Regions from separate parts of the Sporomusa intestinalis genome, predicted to be linked through region 3. Evidence: riboswitches for the same ligand, from Rfam matches in the RefSeq annotation. Region 3 holds a riboswitch; each other region holds the start of a gene.
What was found. Region 3 has a riboswitch for S-adenosylmethionine ahead of ACZ481_RS00795 (methionine ABC transporter ATP-binding protein). Riboswitches for the same ligand answer to the same signal wherever they lie in the genome.

Region 1 (4,210 bases), 2.1 Mb from region 3:
CGTTTATTCAATATAAATCAACTCTTCACAGCCGTATTCGGCCGCCAGCCGTTCCGCCTGGTCCCTGGCCGCCGGGGCCAGAGCCAGTTTGGTGCGCCGGCCGGCTTTACGGCAGTTCTTCGCCGCCTCAATCGCGGCGGCAAGCCGCCCTTGCGCCCAGGCAATATATACCTCCTGCGCCGGCAGGCTGGCACTGATGCCCTGCCGCTCCATCGCCAGCAGCACCCGTTCAATGCCCAGCGCAAAGCCGGTGGCCGGACTGTCAACACCAAAGGCCGCCAGCAGCCTGTCATACCGGCCGCCGCCGCACAGGGGGAAGCCCAGGCCTGGTGTATAGCCTTCCAATACCATGCCTGTATAGTAATCGAAGTCACGAATAATCCCTAAGTCAAAATTAACATACCGGTCCACACCATAGCCGGCCAGCAGCCTGCGGATATCAGCCAGATTAGCCAGAGCCTGCCGGCTCAGGTCATTGTTTACCAGCCGGTAGGCCTTGCTAAGCATCTCCTCCTGGCCATGGAGCAAAGGAATTTGCTGCAGCAAAGCCTGCGCTCCCGGCGATAAGCCGCTAGTTGCCAGGATCTCACCCAGCCCTACTAAATCCCGGGCGACCATAGCGCCCTTGACCTGCTGCTGACATTGCGGTGTTAACCCGCTCTCGGCCATCAGGCCATTGATAAAATCCACCTGGCCTAAGCTGATTTGAAAATTAGCCAGACCGGACTCCAGCATGGTTTCCACGGCCAGCGCCACCACCTCGGCATCGGCCGCCGGCCCGGGCGCGCCTAACAGTTCAACCCCGGCCTGATAAAACTCGCACTGCCGGCCGGCCTGAGCCTGTTCGTGACGGAATACATTGGTCAGATAAAACAGCCGCAGCGGCAGCGCCCCTCCCTTCAGCCTGGTCGCGGCCACGCGGGCAATCGGCGTAGTCATATCCGGTTTAAGCACTAAAATACGGTTGTTGTTGTCGAAAAACTTAAATACCTGCTGATGCATATCACTGCCGGTACCCACGGTGAGGGTTTCAATGTATTCGAACGTTGGGGTGACCACCTCATCATAACCCCAGCGGGAAAACAGTTCCGCCAGTGAGCCTTCGACCAGCCGCTTCTGCCTGGCTTCCCGCCGCAGCAGATCCCGTGTACCATAAGGAATTTGCGGTACAAACTGATTTTTGTTCATTATCCCCACTCCATTTTTTAGTCAGCCTTTTTTCCTTCTAAATGATCCAGTACCGCTTTGTATCCGTCGGCACCGTAATACAGGCAGCGCTTTACCCGGCTGATTGTCGCCGTACTGGCGCCGGTCGACGCTACAATATCATCATAAATGACCCCTGCTTTTAATAAGCGCGCCACTTCCAGCCGCTGGGCCATGGCTTTGATCTCGCCGATTGTACAAACATCCTCAAAAAACTGATAACATTCCTCTTCATTTTGCAGCGACAAAATACCCCTGAACAACTGATCTGTCAGTTCATCTTTCAATTTGGGATTTACCGGCATGCTATGCGCCTCCCTGTAAATGACTTGCTATTGCTATGATTAGTTCGCTGTTAACCTGGATTTTCCTTCTTTAATCCTTTTTATCTTTATTTAATTAAAATGGGCTATATAGTAATAAACTTTGTCTTCTTCACGTAAATAATACATCAATAATCCTGTTGACAGATACATTTTGCCATGGTATCATAAATTTTGTAAATTAAATATACTCATCAAGAGCTGGCTGAGGGAATGGCCCTATGACGCCGCGGCAACCATCGCGCATGCGAACGGTGCCAATTCCACCAGGATTAACTCCTGACAGATGAAGAACTGGACAACAAGCCTCTTCACACTGTCGGAGAGGCTTTAATTATTGGCCACGGAGGAGGGAGGACCGCAACCACTTTGTCTGCTGTCAACAACCATATTATATTTTTATCCAGGAGGAATCATGTATGAAAAGAATAACCTTATTATTGCTTACAGCCTTATTGGCCTTAGCTACCTTCATCAGCGGCTGCGGCGGCAAAGAAACCCCGGCGCCGGCAGCTGCGGAAAAAACGACGGTTAAGGTTGGCGCTACCGCCGTACCCCATGCCGAGATTCTCAATGTAGTCAAACCTGCTTTGGAAAAAGACGGGATTAATCTGGTTATCGTGGAAATGAGCGATTATGTCCGTCCGAATATCGCCGTGGCCGAGAAAGAACTGGACGCGAATTTCTTCCAGCATATTCCCTACCTGACTAAATTCAGCAGCGAGCGTAAACTGGATCTTACCTACACCGCGGCCGTACATATCGAGCCCATGGGCATCTACTCCAAAAAAATCAAAAGTCTGAATGAGCTGCAAAGCGGCACCCAGGTTGCCATTCCTAACGACCCTACCAACGGCGGCCGGGCGTTAGCCCTGTTAGAAAAAGCCGGTATTATTAAACTGAAAGACGGCGTTGGGATTAATGCCACGGTAAAAGACATAGCGGACAACCCCAAAAACGTTAAAATCCGCGAACTGGAAGCCCCGCAGCTGCCGCGCGCCCTGGACGACGTTGCGCTAGCGGTTATCAACACCAATTACGCCCTGGAAGCACAGCTTGTCCCGGCCAAAGATGCGCTCTTTATTGAACAGAAGGACTCTCCTTATGTCAACATTCTGGCCATCCGCAAAGGGGATGAAACCCGCCCGGAAATTCAAAAGCTGACCAAAGCCCTGACCTCGGAAGAAGTAAAAAAATTCATCAACGACAAGTACCAGGGAGCCATTGTCCCGGCCTTCTAAATTATCAACAATACAGGTAAGGCTTGAACCCTTTCGCCCAGAAAGAGGTTCAAGCCTTTTTTCACGCAACCAGGCGTCTTTACACTCAGCGTTTCACAACACCATAGAGAAAAATGTCGGCAATATTGTTGGCATTCGCTTCAATCGAATCGGCCCGGGCATCGACAAAGCCCTGAAAAACCATCATTACAATGACACTAAACAGCCCGTGGGCCGCTTTATGCACATCACACCGGCGGATAGCCCCCTGCTCAATACCAGCCTGCAAAACCGTCTCCAGCACCCCAATGGTATGGCCAAACCGTTCGCGGTATTTTTCGCGCTGGGCCGCAGTAAAGTTTGATGCTTCCTCATGGCCCAGGCCGCGCATCTCGTGCATCAGTACCCGCCATAAATCAGCATTAGCGACATAAAATTCTAAAAAAACCTTAATTACTTTCTTTATTTTGATTAGCGGCAATTCATCAAGACCGGCCAGCCGGTTAAGCTCAGCTTCAAATTTGGCGCTGCGCTCTTTGACCAGGGTATAAAACAGCTGCTCCTTACTGGCAAAATAATTATATACCGTGCCTTTGCCGGTATCGGCCATGGCAATAATCTCATCGACAGTGGCCCGGTGATACCCCTTGCGGGAAAAAACAGTATAAGCGGCATCGAGTATTTGCTGTCGTTTCATATGGTTCCTCCTGTCACCCTGCCCACGTTAGCCTGGAAATGATCAGCGCCACCATGCCGATGGCCATCGCTAGTTTGAAGATAAGCCCCAATGCCTGACCGACCACAATACTTTTTGCCACTCGCCCGGCCTTTTCCGAGTTGCCTGTGGCAGCGTATTCCGCCAGATAGCCGGCGGCAAAAGAACCGCCCACGGCTCCGGCGATAGACCCCAGGCCCGGCATGATCCCGGTACCAAGAATCCCGCCGGCGATACCGCCGATAAATGCGGCCAGAACCGCCCTATTTGAGGCATTTTCCTTTTTTGCCCCTAACGCGCCGGCGACAAACTCAACCAGTTCCCCGGCCAGCACAGCGCCAAACAGAATAAGCAGGACCGTATGATTCATATAGACAAAGGATTCCAGATAACCATAGCCCAGGGCAATGAAAAAAATCAGCCAATTCCCGGGTAAGCCGATAACCGTTAAGCCAATGCCGATAACAGTCACAACAAGGACCAGTAAATTGATGGCTATTAAACCAGCATCCAAAGTATGCACTCCTTCTGCGCGCTGCCTTTACTTCCGGTTCAACGCCCGGTGGGCAATGTCTCTACGATACTGCATGCCGGCAAACTGTATCGCCGGCACCGCCTGGTAGACCTTAGCCACCGCGGCCTGAATGTCAGGGGCAACCGCAGTCACACCCAGCACCCGGCCGCCATTAGTCACAATCCGGCCATCCTGGCAGCCTGTCCCGGCATGAAAAACCAGGGCCCCCTGC
Region 2 (4,210 bases), 1.6 Mb from region 3:
CGCTTTTGCCGATATCTTGGCCGCCAGTGAAGGGAATATTCTGATAGTGGGGCATGCCGGCATTAACCGCCTGCTGTTTTGCTTTGTTCTGGGGATCCCGATTGCCAACAGTTTTCTGATCGGCCAGGATTATGGCTGTTTAAACAGGCTGGTGCAAAGCGGCGGGGGCTATTGTGTACAGGCATTGAATATGTCTGTGTATAGTCAGCCTTAAAATCGTACAAATTACCTGGAGACACTCTGCAGTTTCACTGGAGGTACCGGTCGTTTGCCACACGGAAATATACGGGCTCATTCTTTTTCCAGGGCGGTTAGCCCTGCCGGCGGCAGCGATGCTGCCGCCTTACGAATAGTTATCCTAACCTATGGTCTTCACACCCTGTTAGTATTAACCGCGCTGCTGTTCACCGACCTGGTACCCGGCCGGGAAGCAGCCGGTTTTCTTAACCCCGGTGCCGGGCAAACACTGCCGTTCATCGGAAACTTTATTAAGTGGGATGCTCATTGGTATACCTATATTGCCGAGCATGGGTACAATATTCAAAATATTGTTTTCTTTCCGTTCACCAGCCTGCTGATCAAAGCCGTGGCCGGCATCGGTCTCGGTTATGTGACGGCCGGCTTTGTTGTGTGCAACCTGTTTACATTGATCAGTTACTTTGTGATGGCTAAATTATTTTTACTCGATTTTACGGCCAGGGAAACCCAGCGGGCACTGCTGGCCTATGCCACCTTGCCAACTTCTTTTTTCTTAAACAGTGTTTATACCGAACCGGTATTTATTGTTTGCTCCCTGGCCTGTTTGTACTGCCTGCGGACCAACAGGTGGTGGCGGGCCGGTTTATTTGCCGCGCTGGCGGCCCTGACCCGTAATCTGGGGGTATTGCTGGCTGGTGTTTTAGTATATGAATTCGTCAAGCATTATTATATTAAACGCAAATGGGAACCGTCGATGCTGTCGGCCTGTTTGCCGGTGGTGGCATTCGGGGCTTTTTGCGCCTATAATAACAGGCTGTTCGGCAATCCGCTGGCTTTTATCCATTCCCAGCAAGCCTGGGGGCGGCAGTTTGGCTTTCCCTGGGATAGTTTTTGGAATAATTTTGCCTTGATCCAGGCCGGCGTTCCCCTGGTCGAGGCCGGCATTTATCTTGATGCGGTATTGACCGCGCTGACTTGTATGGCCCTGGTATTTGCGACAGCCGTGCCTGGATACAGGCTGCCCGCAAAGTACGTACTTACAGGATGGCTGTGGTTTTTACCGCCTTTGTTCTCCACCTCGCCGATTTATCCGCTGTACAGCATGGCCCGTTTTGTGCTTGTCATATTTCCCCTTTATTTATTTTTGGCCAGGCTGCCAACCAGGTGGTTTTTTGGCTTGCTCTGGCTGCAGTCCGCCGGCCTGGTCCTCTGTACGGCGCTGTTTATTAACTGGTGCTGGCTGGGCTGATGTATTGACAGTTGCTATTTTCTCATGGTAAAATTGTCTGGAATTCAATAGGGCTCTTATCTAGAGTGGTCGAGGGACTGGCCCGATGACGCCCGGCAACCGGCAGTTTCTGCAGTGGTGCTAATTCCAACAGGAGTTATCCTGGCAGATAGGAGGAAAGTGTGTAAACAGTTGCCCCTTTCCTCGGAAAGGGGTTTTTTATGATTAACACACTTAAACAGCTTGGTCTCTGCCACCGCTACGGCTTAGAAACTGATACTGATATTGCCGGGGAAGACCGGGACATTAGCTTTACCTATGACAAGTCTGTGGTTTTTATACGGATTAGCAGTTTAAACCAGGCCGGTGCCACCGCTGTTTTTTCCGCTTTGGAAGCGGCCGGCATCGCTGTCGATATGGTCTCAGTACAGCCCTGTCAGCTTAGTTTTGCTGTAAAGACCGGACTGGCGCCTGTAGCAGCAGCAGCGCTTGCTGGCATCACCGTGCCGCCTGATTTGGTTACTGACTGCGTAAAACTGTCGGTGCGGGGCCGGTGCGGGCAGCCCTTGCTGAACACCATTATCACGGTGACGGACATACTGGCCCGGGCTAATGTCCCTCTGTTGCGGCTGGCTGAGTCGTATGGCTTAATTGAAGGTTTAATTGCCCCCAGGCACCTAAGTGCCGCCTGCAAGGCCTTAGCCAGACAGTTTACCTGCTACGGGCAGGGGAAAAGACAAAGCTGTGCCGTTTGCCGGCAACAGGCCTGACTGGCTTACCTGACACAACATAGGTGTTGCGCTACTATTACAAATATCACTTATATAAATGCCTTATTGGCTGATCAAAGGCTAAAGAACTTCCCTGGCAGGAGCTTCTTTAGCCTTTTTTATTTAGATAAACAATGATGGGCAATTATATTGATCTAAGCGGCAGCCTTGCCGGCACATTGCTTTTTTAGCGGTGCAGCCAAATATGACAGTGCTGGCAATTATATTCCCGGCTGGCCAGGCGGGGTGGCAGGGTAAATAGCCAGCAGGGAAAAACAGGGTTTTATAGAATATATAACCATATTGCGAAATAAGGAGGTTATACAATGGCTAAAAAAATTCTGTTACTTACCGGGGATTGTGCTGAGGATTATGAGGTAAAAGTACCGCAGCAGGCGCTGCAGATGCTGGGTTACCACGTTGATGTCGCCGTACCCAACAAAAAGGCCGGCGATATGGTGCAGCTTGTTGTTCATGATTTTACCGGCTTAGACACCTATATTGAACTAACCGGCCATCGCATCGCTGTGGACATCGCCGCTAAAGATGCCAGGGCAGACGACTATGCCGGCCTGGTCGTTCCCGGCGGACGTGCGCCCGAATACATCCGGCTGTATGACGAAGCTGTCAAACTGGTACAGGACTTTTTTGCTGCCGGCAAGCCGGTAGCCGCTATTTGCCATGGTACGCAGCTTTTGGCTCCGGCCAATGTGCTGGCAGGCCAGACTGTAACCTCTTATCCGGCCTGCGCCGCTGAGTGCCGGCTGGCTGGCGCCGAATGGAAAAATGAGCCGGTTGTTGTCAGCGGCAAGCTGGTAACTGCTCAGGCCTGGCCGGACCATCCAGCCTGGTTAAGAGCCTTTGTTGAACTGCTCGGGGCAAAAATCAGTATTTAGCATGTAGGATAAGTAGGCCTGACTATACCCGGTCAGGCCTATTTTTATTGGTTTGACAGATAAACAGTTGTTAAATTTGTCCCTGTAAAAGGAAATTTAGGCCTGTTGCTGCCTGTGGCAGTCTGGTATAATGGATTTTGTTAAGGCCGCAACGTGAACTTGCCTGTTTGCCGTGGCTGAAAGGTTTTATGCAAGCGGTAAAGCGCTGGAAGATAAGACTGGCCGGTGTCCTGCCTGGTGGCCTCGACATAAGCCAGTCTTATCTTTGGTGACAATTTTAATTAACCGCAGGTTAAGGTATACTAGTAGCGGGCGGCGGCTGTGGAAAATGAGACGGCAAAGTCCTTTTGCTGCTGCTGCATTTTTGTTTATTTATTCGTTGGAGGGGTGCATGCCTTGTTTGTTCATAATCTTATTTTTCAGGGTGTAAAAGACAATACCGCATTTACCGGCAGCGACAGTGTGTCCTATGGCCGGTTGCAGGAGCAGGTAGAGCTATACCGGAATGTTTTTTATGCCAGAGGTATCCGGCCCGGAGAGAATGTTGGCTTGTTCGCCCGCAATTCACCGGAATTTGTCTATTGTTATATGGCTATTGTCAGTCTGGGCGCCGTTGTTGTTCCGCTTAATTTTCAGCTGGCTGCCCGGGAAATTGCTTTTATTGTTAAAGATGCCCGGATGAAAACACTGGTTACAATGGAACAGCTGGATATTGACAATGAACTTAGCCGGCAAAATTACGGGCAGACGGTTACCCAGCTTGTCATACCGGCCTTGAAACGGCAGCTGGCCTGTGAACACTGGCCGGCGGCTCCGGTTGCAGACCGCGGCCTGAATGCAGACAGCCCCTGTGCCATTATCTATACCTCCGGCACGACAGGACGCCCCAAAGGGGCTGTTTTGAGCCATAATAATCTGATTGCCAATGCCAGGGCGCTCCGGGAGCGGCTGCCGGTTACCGCCGCCGATAATGTGCTGTGTGTGTTGCCCATGTATCACTGTTTTGCCTGGACCTGCGCCGTTCTCAACCCTTTGCTCTGCGGTGCTGCCATTACTATACTGGAGGCTTTTGCGCCGAAAGAAACCATTGCCGCCATTAAGGCGTACAAGGTAACGGT
Region 3 (4,210 bases):
CGCGAAGAGTGTAAAGGCAGAAGGGAGCTTGACTGCAAGACAGACAAGTCGAGCAGGGACGAAAGTCGGGCTTAGTGATCCGGTGGTACCGAGTGGAAGGGCCATCGCTCAACGGATAAAAGCTACCCTGGGGATAACAGGCTAATCTCTCCCAAGAGTCCATATCGACGGGGAGGTTTGGCACCTCGATGTCGGCTCATCACATCCTGGGGCTGAAGTAGGTCCCAAGGGTTGGGCTGTTCGCCCATTAAAGTGGTACGTGAGCTGGGTTCAGAACGTCGTGAGACAGTTCGGTCCCTATCCATCGCGGGCGTAAGAGACTTGAAGGGAACTGCTCCTAGTACGAGAGGACCGGAGTGGACGGACCCATGGTGTACCAGTTATCCCGCCAGGGGTAGAGCTGGGTAGCTACGTCCGGAAAGGATAAACGCTGAAAGCATCTAAGCGTGAAACCAGCCTTAAGATGAGGTCTGTCATTCGCAAGAAGTAAGGCCCCTTGGAGAAGACAAGGTTGATAGGCCAGGAGTGGAAGTGGAGTGATCCATGGAGCGGACTGGTACTAATAGGCCGAGGACTTGACTTTAAACCCTCGTTTGCATGAAGTGCAAACATCGATGATTATTGCGCAATGCTTATCTTCTGTGAAGTTTTCAGGGAATAAAGAGAGGAGAATTAGGAGGTTCCGCGCTCCGCTTGGAACTAAGCGATTCACGCAGGTTTCCGCGTCGCTATCGCTCCTAAAAACCTGGTTCTCTGCTTAAAAATCCAGTGACGATAGCTGTGGGGTTCCACCTGTTCCCATACCGAACACAGCAGTTAAGCCCACAAACGCCGAAGGTACTTGGCTGGAAACGGCCCGGGAGATTAGGAAGTTGCTGGTTGCAAAGCACCTACTGAATGTAGGTGTTTTTTATTTACCGTAAGTTTTGACTGTTTGCAAAAACTTTTTTTATTTGCCATATTATATTATAATAATTATTAGGTACAAACCGGCAATCTACACGAGGGAGGGTTAATCAAATGGCAAGCAAAATAGGCAAAGAGTTTATGGAGAAAACCAAGTACAAATTTGCCACACATTCTGATCAGGCCCGGGGCTTGCCACACCCGCCGGTGGAAATGGATATAGGTAATACCGGCTTTGTGATCGATCTGCCAGATCACAGTTCGGGGACGGCTGATATTTCCCTAACCCAGGCGATTCAGCATCGGACCAGTGTCCGTAACTATGCAGCCAAGGCATTGTCTTTATCTGAGCTTTCTTATTTGCTGTGGTGCACACAAGGGGTTAAGTCGATTGAACCGCATTTGGTCACCTTCAGAACCGTACCTTCAGCCGGGGCAAGACACGCCTTTGAGACGTATCTGCTAGTGAATCAGGTTGCTGGTTTGGAACCGGGATTATACAGGTTCTTAGCGGTTGATCACCAATTGGCCAAGCTAGAGGCCACAGGCAATATCGCCGAAATAATTACAGAAGCATGTCTGGGGCAAAAGTTTGTTAAGACAAGTGCAGTTACATTTATTTGGACGGCAGCTGCTTATCGTATGACCTACCGCTATGGCCAGCGCGGCTACCGGTATTTACACCTGGATGCCGGTCATGTCTGCCAGAACCTCTACCTGGCGGCAACCGCAGTGGATTGCGGCGTGTGCGCCATTGCCGCTTTTGATGATGATAAGCTTAATGCGGCACTGGTCATTGATGGCGATAACCAGTTTGCTGTCTATGTAGCAACTGTTGGGAAAAGAATATAACCCATGTAGTACCAGGCGATAGGGAAGAGGGAACCCACTCTTACTGACCAATAAAAATTCTTGACAGTTACATATACCTGTGTTACTATTACTCAAGAATAAAAAAAGAATACAGTATTTTTCATCAAGAGTTGGCTGAGGGACTGGCCCAATGAAGCCGCGGCAACCATCGCAAAGCGAACGGTGCCAATTCCTGCAACCTGTAAGGGTTTGGCAGATGAAGAATGCATAGTTTTTGAATTATGCCTCTTCGACTGCGAAGAGGTTTTTTATTTGTACAGCATAAAAGGGAGGCAGTTACTATGATTTCATTAACAGGATTGCAGAAGATATATAACGGCGATTCCGGCGCGGTAATCGCCCTTGATAATGTATCTTTGGCTATAAAGCAGGGCGAGATTTATGGCATTATCGGCAAAAGTGGCGCCGGTAAAAGCACGCTTATCCGCTGCATAAACCTATTGGAACGTCCTACCGCCGGCCAGGTATTTGTTGCCGGCCAGGAAATGACAGCGTTGTCGGAAGCGCAATTGCGCGATGCCCGTAAAAGCATCGGCATGATTTTTCAGCATTTTAATCTGTTGTCTTCGCGCACCGTGCTCGACAACGTAGCTTTTCCCTTGGAAATTGCCGGTATCGGTAAAGCGGAGCGGATAAAAAAAGTACTGCCGCTGTTAGAGCTTGTTGGCTTGTCTGACAAAAAAGATGTTTACCCGGCCCAGCTCAGCGGCGGGCAAAAACAACGGGTAGGCATTGCCCGGGCCCTGGCGAGTGAGCCCAAAGTGCTATTATGCGATGAGGCAACTTCAGCCCTTGACCCGCAGACGACAGAGTCAATTCTGGCTTTATTGAAAGATATTAATAGAAAGCTCGGCTTGACGATTGTTTTGATTACCCATGAAATGCATGTCATTAAGGCAATCTGTGATCAAGTGGCCGTAATTGAAGCCGGCCGGCTTGTGGAAACCGGGAAGGTGTTTGATGTATTTACCAGGCCGCAGTCAGACACCGCCCGTGAGTTTATTAAAGCCGTAGTAAATAATAAATTGCCGGAAGCCTTGGCCGAGATGGTATCAGACCAGCCGGTTGCCGGCAGCAACCTGGTTGTGCGCTTATCTTTTTTTGGGACGGCCACGAATGAACCTGTTATTGCCGGCCTAATCAGGCGTTTTGCCGTTGATGTCAATATAATCTCCGGCAATATCGACCATTTACAGGCAATACCTTATGGCACGCTGGTTATAGAGCTGTCAGGCAAACAGGAGGATATTCAAGCTGCGCTGCATTATCTGCAGGCCAGAGATTTAGGAACAGAGGTGATTGGATATGTCACAAGACATGCTTATGCTGCTGGCTGAGGCTTTTGGCGAAACAGTGTATATGGTAGCGGTTTCAGCCCTGGTCTCCGCCTTGCTGGGAATCCCGCTCGGGGTAATCCTGGTTATTACCGGCAAGGGCCATATAAAAGAGAACCTGGTTTTTAACCAGGCCTTAGGGGCAATAGTTAATGCTGCCAGGTCAACTCCGTTTATTATTTTGATGGTCGCTATTATACCTTTTACCAGGATTATTGTTGGTACATCCATCGGCACCAATGCGGCGATCGTACCTCTCACCATTGCGGCCATTCCCTTTGTCGGCCGGGTTGTAGAGTCAGCCCTCAAAGAAGTGGATGCCGGACTTGTCGAAGCAGCGCAGTCAATGGGGGCATCGCCCCGGCAAATCATCTTGAAGGTGCTTATCCCGGAAGCCCTGCCATCTATATTACTAGGGCTGACATTAATGGTAATCAGTTTGATTGGTTATTCGGCCATGGCTGGTGCAATTGGCGGCGGCGGTTTGGGAGACCTGGCGATCCGCTATGGTTATCAACGCTTTAGAGCGGATGTCATGCTGGCAACGGTTGTTATCCTGATCGCGCTGGTACAGATTGTCCAGTCCAGTGGCGACTACTTCGCCCATAAACTTAACAAACGCTAAACTATGGAAACAGAATACAGGGGGTATACGTAAGCATGGAAGCTATTATTGGCAATATTCGTGGCGGCGGTTACGCTTCAGCCAAGGCCCGGCAATTTACTGAATCAGTCATTAGAGAGATGAGCCGGATTGCGGCTGCCCATAATGCGATCAATCTTGCCCAGGGGTTCCCTGATTTTCCGGCGCCGGCAGCGATTAAACAGGCTGCTGTCAGGGCAGTTAATGACGATCATAATCAATACGCCATAACCTGGGGCACAAAAGGCCTGCGTGATGCTATTGCCGCCAAGGTGGAACGGGACTATGGCGTTGTTATCGACCCTGAACGCCAGCTTACCGTGTGTTGCGGAGCCACAGAGGGAATGATTGCCACCCTCCTGGCAATTGTTAACCCCGGCGATGAAGTCATTATATTTGAACCGTTTTATGAAAATTATGGCGCTGATGTAATCCTGTGCGGCGCGGTACCCCG
Region 4 (4,210 bases), 1.3 Mb from region 3:
CCGCTAAATATTCGCGGTACCTATGACTTGAACGATATACCGGTGGAAAATATCGAGCGGGTCGAGATTGTCAGAGGCGGCGGTTCTGTTTTGTACGGCAGTGAGGCAACCGGCGGTGTTATCAATATTATTACTAAGAAGACGCGCGCCAATTACTTTAAAACCGGCTGGGGCAATTACGGTCAGCAGGAGTATACTCTTGGCCTGCAAGCGGGCAGGCTTGGCATTGGCTATCAATATTCCGACTGGGGTACCCGCGATCATGTTGCCAGCGACGGCAGGAAATGGCGAGGACCGGATAACAATAATGTAAGCCTGAACTATATGGTTAACGATAATTGGGATCTGTCATTCAACCATGTTGAATCAAATTATCATTACATCACAAGTACAAAAGACACCGAGCAGGATGTAAAACGGAATAATGTGCAGTTAGCTTATCATGATGATCATTTCCAGTCCACGTTTTATTACCTAGACCGGGTACGGGAGAAGGATGAGTTGACTTTTAAATCAGGCGAACATGCCACCGACGAAGAGAAGAACCGAAACTTCGGACTTGAAGCGCAAAAGGATTGGGATATAGGCAATGCCAAATGGCTGCTGGGCGGTTCCTATAAGCGGGAAGAATATACTCCGGATTCCAGCCCGAAGCAGACCAGGAACAATTTTTCCGCTTATACGCAGTACGAAAAACCGGTCAGCGCATTGAACACATTAATTTTGAGCGCGCGCGAATCCTGGACGACGGGCGCGCCTAATGATTATAACGAAACAAACTTTAGCGGCCAGGCGCAGTTTATCCATAAATTAGCTGAGGCGGAAAATGTGTACGCCAGTGTGGGACAATCCTATAAAATGCCGGATTTGCACCAAATATGGAAAACAGAGGCCGGCGCGGCTTTGCAGGCCCAAACCGGCACGCATTATGAACTGGGCTGGAAAAAGGATGTCGGTGCTCATAAGTGGCGGGCTGCGTTGTTCCATTATGAGATTGATGATAATATTACCGCTACCTATAATTCCACGCGGGAAGAATTCACCTATAAAAATGAGAACTTGAAAAATACCGGCATTGAGCTGGAATGCGTTATTACAAGCGACAGCCCGTTTGGTTACCGCTACGCCGTTAGCTATGGCAATCCGAAAACAAAAACTATAGACAATGGCGTTTCCGCCGGGTGGCAGCGCGATTACTCACGGTGGCAGCTTAACAGCGGCGTAACCTACCAGCAAGAGAGATGGAATGCCGCATTAAATGCAGCCTACATGGCGAAGCGGGTATTGAGCGGCAAAGACACCAAGCCGTATTTAGCTGTCAATTTAAATGTTAATTATGCCACGACAGAGAACAGCAGTGTATTTCTGACAGTTAACAATCTGCTTGACAGGGATGATATTTCCTATCGCTCCTCCTCTACCGCCTATTATTTTACTCCCTGTAATTACATGCTGGGATATAAGATGACCTTCTGATTTGTCGGGAGAAGGACTTTCCTGGTGCCCAACCCGCTTAGCAATGCTCTTTAAGCGGGTTGGGCGACTTTTAGCCAGAGCCCCCTTTGTCCGGCGGGTAACTCACATGCGCTGCCGGCAGCTACCGGCAACAGGGCAGCCCGCGCAGGCAGGCTGCTTTTTGCAGTGCCGCTTGGCATGCTGCACAATCAGGCCGTGAAATTCCCCGTACAGGTATACGTCCCGGGGCAGGTTCGCTTCCAGTTGCCGCCGCAAGCCGTCATAAGTGGGCGGGAGGTCATAACCAAACCGGTGCAACAGGCGTTTGGTATAGGTGTCTATCACAAAAAAGGGTTTGTTCAGGGCGTATAACAAGATGGCATCAGCTGTTTCCCGGCCGATGCCGTTTACGGCCAGCAGTTCAGCCCGGAGCGCATCGCCGTCGCCGGCGGCCGCTTTTTCAATAGTATACCCGTACTTTTCATACCATTGGGTCAGGGCTTTAAGTTTCAGCGCCTTTTGATTATAATAGCCGCTGGAACGGATGAGCTGGGCCAGTTCCCCGGTCCCGACCCCGGCAATAAAGGCTGGCGATAACCGGTCGCCTATATTGGCCAGCGCCTTTTCCACATTGGTCCAGGTGGTGTTCTGGGTCAGAATGGCGCCGACCATCATTTCAAAAGGGGTTTTGGCAGGCCACCAGTTTTGACGGCCATAGGCAGTCAGCAGGGTATTGTATAACTCCAATAATCTATGCATCGTATTGCTCCTTCTGATTATAGCCGGGCGGCGTATATTGGCAGAGATAAGTCATGTGTCTATTATAATTGGTTTTATGGTTAAATGCTTCCTTATATTGCAGAAAAAAGCAGAGGATATACTTGACAAATGTTCTCAGCTTCGCTATCATTTTATACATCACAACCCATTAATTTCATATTAACTCTTATCCAGAGAGGTCGAGGGACTGGCCCGATGACACCCGGCAACCGGCGTATTACGCAGAGGTGCTAATTCCAGCAGGAATCAGATATTCCTGGGAGATGAGAGGGATTAGGTATATGTCAATATGCCCCCTCTGAGAGGGGGTTTTTAATTTTTATATATAATTTATACAGGATTAAAAAAGGGGGCTAAGTTCATGGTTGTTACCTTTTTTCCCGGTTTTAAATGGCGGTCGCAGCTCAAGCTGGCCCGGATTGCCAGCCCGGAAAATCCGTTTACCCTGGTACAGGGCGGTTGTTTAACGGAGATTACGGTGGCGTATGAAACCTATGGCACACTGTCTGCGGCCGGCGACAATGTCGTCCTGGTGGCGCACGCGCTGACCGGCGACAGTCATCCGGCCGCCCACGGGCCGTATGATGAGCGAGGCTGGTGGGAACCGTTAATCGGTCCCGGGCGGACGCTGGACACCGACCGGTTTTACATTATTTGCGCGAATGTGCTTGGCGGCTGTCAGGGGACGACAGGTCCCGCCTCGCCTGACCCGGCTACTGGCAAACCCTATGGCATGCGTTTTCCGGAGATAACCATTAAAGATATGGTAAAGGTCCAGAAGCGGCTGCTGGAGGTGCTGGGGATTCAGCACCTGGCCCTGGTGATCGGCGGTTCGATGGGCGGGATGCAGGTTCTGGAATGGGCGGTAAGCTATCCGGGCTTTATTGATGCCGTTGCTGTCATTGCCGCCCCAGGCTATGCCTCGCCCCAGGCCATTGCCTATAACCGGGTGGGACGGCAGGCAGTCATGCTTGATCCCGCCTGGAACAACGGGGAGTATTATGGCGGGCCCGGTCCGGAGAAAGGCCTGGCGGCGGCCCGGGCCCTGGGCATGATTACCTATCAGAGCGAGCTGTCTATGGCGTATAAGTTTGGCCGGCGCACACGGAGCGGGCAGTTTGAGGTTGAAAACTATTTAGATTACCAGGGAGCGAATATCGTTAGACGCTTTGATGCCAATTCCTATCTTTATCTGCTGCGGGCGCTGGATCTTTTCGACATCAGCGACGGTTACGCCACGCAGGAGGAGGCTTTGGCCCGTATCGATGCCCGGGTGCTTATTGTCGGGGTCAGTTCCGATATCCTGTATCCGCCGCATCAGCAGGAAGAATTGGCGGAAACCTTGCGCCGGGTGGGCGTCCGGACCGAGTTGGCGGTGCTTGACAGCCCCCACGGCCATGACGGATTTCTGATCGATTTTCAATTGCTCAGGCCAATACTTACCCGGTTTATAGATGCCGCCCTGCCGGCGCCTGTTGCTGTGCCGATCAGGCAATGGTTCCGGTTCCGGGCGTCCAGCCTGGCCTATCTCGGCGCCCGCCTGCTGCCGGCGGAGGTATAAACGCAGCTTTTTCCCCTTGTATAACCGCAGGTAATTATAACTATGCATAATAGATATTTTACTTAATTGGCCGCTGCCTTTACAATCAATGTAAAGGTACCAGTCATTCAGGTAAAGGGGAGAAAGTACATGCAAGGGTTACTGACATGGATATTCGGCTATAAGCTGCCGTCAAATGATAATGCAACAGCACAACAAGGCGCGCTTGTTGATAAACGGGAAAAAATCGTACCCATTCCCGTTACGCGGGATATAACGCAGACCAAGGAATTTTGGGACCGGGCCGTACCTTCATAACCGGGGAATAAGCAAAATACGCTTGACAGTTATTGGTAAGGCCAGCCATAGTATAAGGTATATAGTTCTTTTTTGAACTATATACCTTATTTTTGGTAGAGGAGTATTGGCGTGGAC

Region 1: linked by a shared signal. The riboswitch ahead of ACZ481_RS17165 (MetQ/NlpA family ABC transporter substrate-binding protein) and the one ahead of ACZ481_RS00795 (methionine ABC transporter ATP-binding protein) in region 3 are both predicted to bind S-adenosylmethionine.
Region 2: linked by a shared signal. The riboswitch ahead of ACZ481_RS08015 (hypothetical protein) and the one ahead of ACZ481_RS00795 (methionine ABC transporter ATP-binding protein) in region 3 are both predicted to bind S-adenosylmethionine.
Region 4: linked by a shared signal. The riboswitch ahead of metX (homoserine O-acetyltransferase MetX) and the one ahead of ACZ481_RS00795 (methionine ABC transporter ATP-binding protein) in region 3 are both predicted to bind S-adenosylmethionine.

The regions. Positions count from the first base shown of each region.
Region 1 covers NZ_AP042390.1:3,633,618-3,637,827, forward strand. Annotated here, with positions in the region: gene ACZ481_RS17150 (HDIG domain-containing metalloprotein) at 1-11, opposite strand, end outside; gene hisZ (ATP phosphoribosyltransferase regulatory subunit) at 4-1,188, opposite strand; gene ACZ481_RS17160 (YerC/YecD family TrpR-related protein) at 1,206-1,511, opposite strand; SAM riboswitch class I at 1,718-1,822, shown strand; gene ACZ481_RS17165 (MetQ/NlpA family ABC transporter substrate-binding protein) at 1,949-2,770, shown strand; gene ACZ481_RS17170 (TetR/AcrR family transcriptional regulator) at 2,856-3,446, opposite strand; gene ACZ481_RS17175 (DUF456 domain-containing protein) at 3,460-3,978, opposite strand; gene purD (phosphoribosylamine--glycine ligase) at 4,006-4,210, opposite strand, start outside.
Region 2 covers NZ_AP042390.1:1,777,881-1,782,090, forward strand. Annotated here, with positions in the region: gene ACZ481_RS08005 (histidine phosphatase family protein) at 1-214, shown strand, start outside; gene ACZ481_RS08010 (mannosyltransferase family protein) at 269-1,447, shown strand; SAM riboswitch class I at 1,501-1,602, shown strand; gene ACZ481_RS08015 (hypothetical protein) at 1,648-2,196, shown strand; gene ACZ481_RS08020 (DJ-1/PfpI family protein) at 2,523-3,092, shown strand; gene ACZ481_RS08025 (class I adenylate-forming enzyme family protein) at 3,489-4,210, shown strand, end outside.
Region 3 covers NZ_AP042390.1:153,953-158,162, forward strand. Annotated here, with positions in the region: rRNA gene ACZ481_RS00780 (23S ribosomal RNA) at 1-583, shown strand, start outside; rRNA gene rrf (5S ribosomal RNA) at 765-881, shown strand; gene ACZ481_RS00790 (SagB/ThcOx family dehydrogenase) at 1,021-1,758, shown strand; SAM riboswitch class I at 1,877-1,982, shown strand; gene ACZ481_RS00795 (methionine ABC transporter ATP-binding protein) at 2,061-3,116, shown strand; gene ACZ481_RS00800 (methionine ABC transporter permease) at 3,085-3,738, shown strand; gene ACZ481_RS00805 (pyridoxal phosphate-dependent aminotransferase) at 3,774-4,210, shown strand, end outside.
Region 4 covers NZ_AP042390.1:1,404,637-1,408,846, forward strand. Annotated here, with positions in the region: gene ACZ481_RS06380 (TonB-dependent receptor plug domain-containing protein) at 1-1,476, shown strand, start outside; gene ACZ481_RS06385 (hypothetical protein) at 1,579-2,214, opposite strand; SAM riboswitch class I at 2,399-2,505, shown strand; gene metX (homoserine O-acetyltransferase MetX) at 2,597-3,796, shown strand; gene ACZ481_RS06395 (hypothetical protein) at 3,926-4,093, shown strand; gene ACZ481_RS06400 (LysR substrate-binding domain-containing protein) at 4,205-4,210, shown strand, end outside.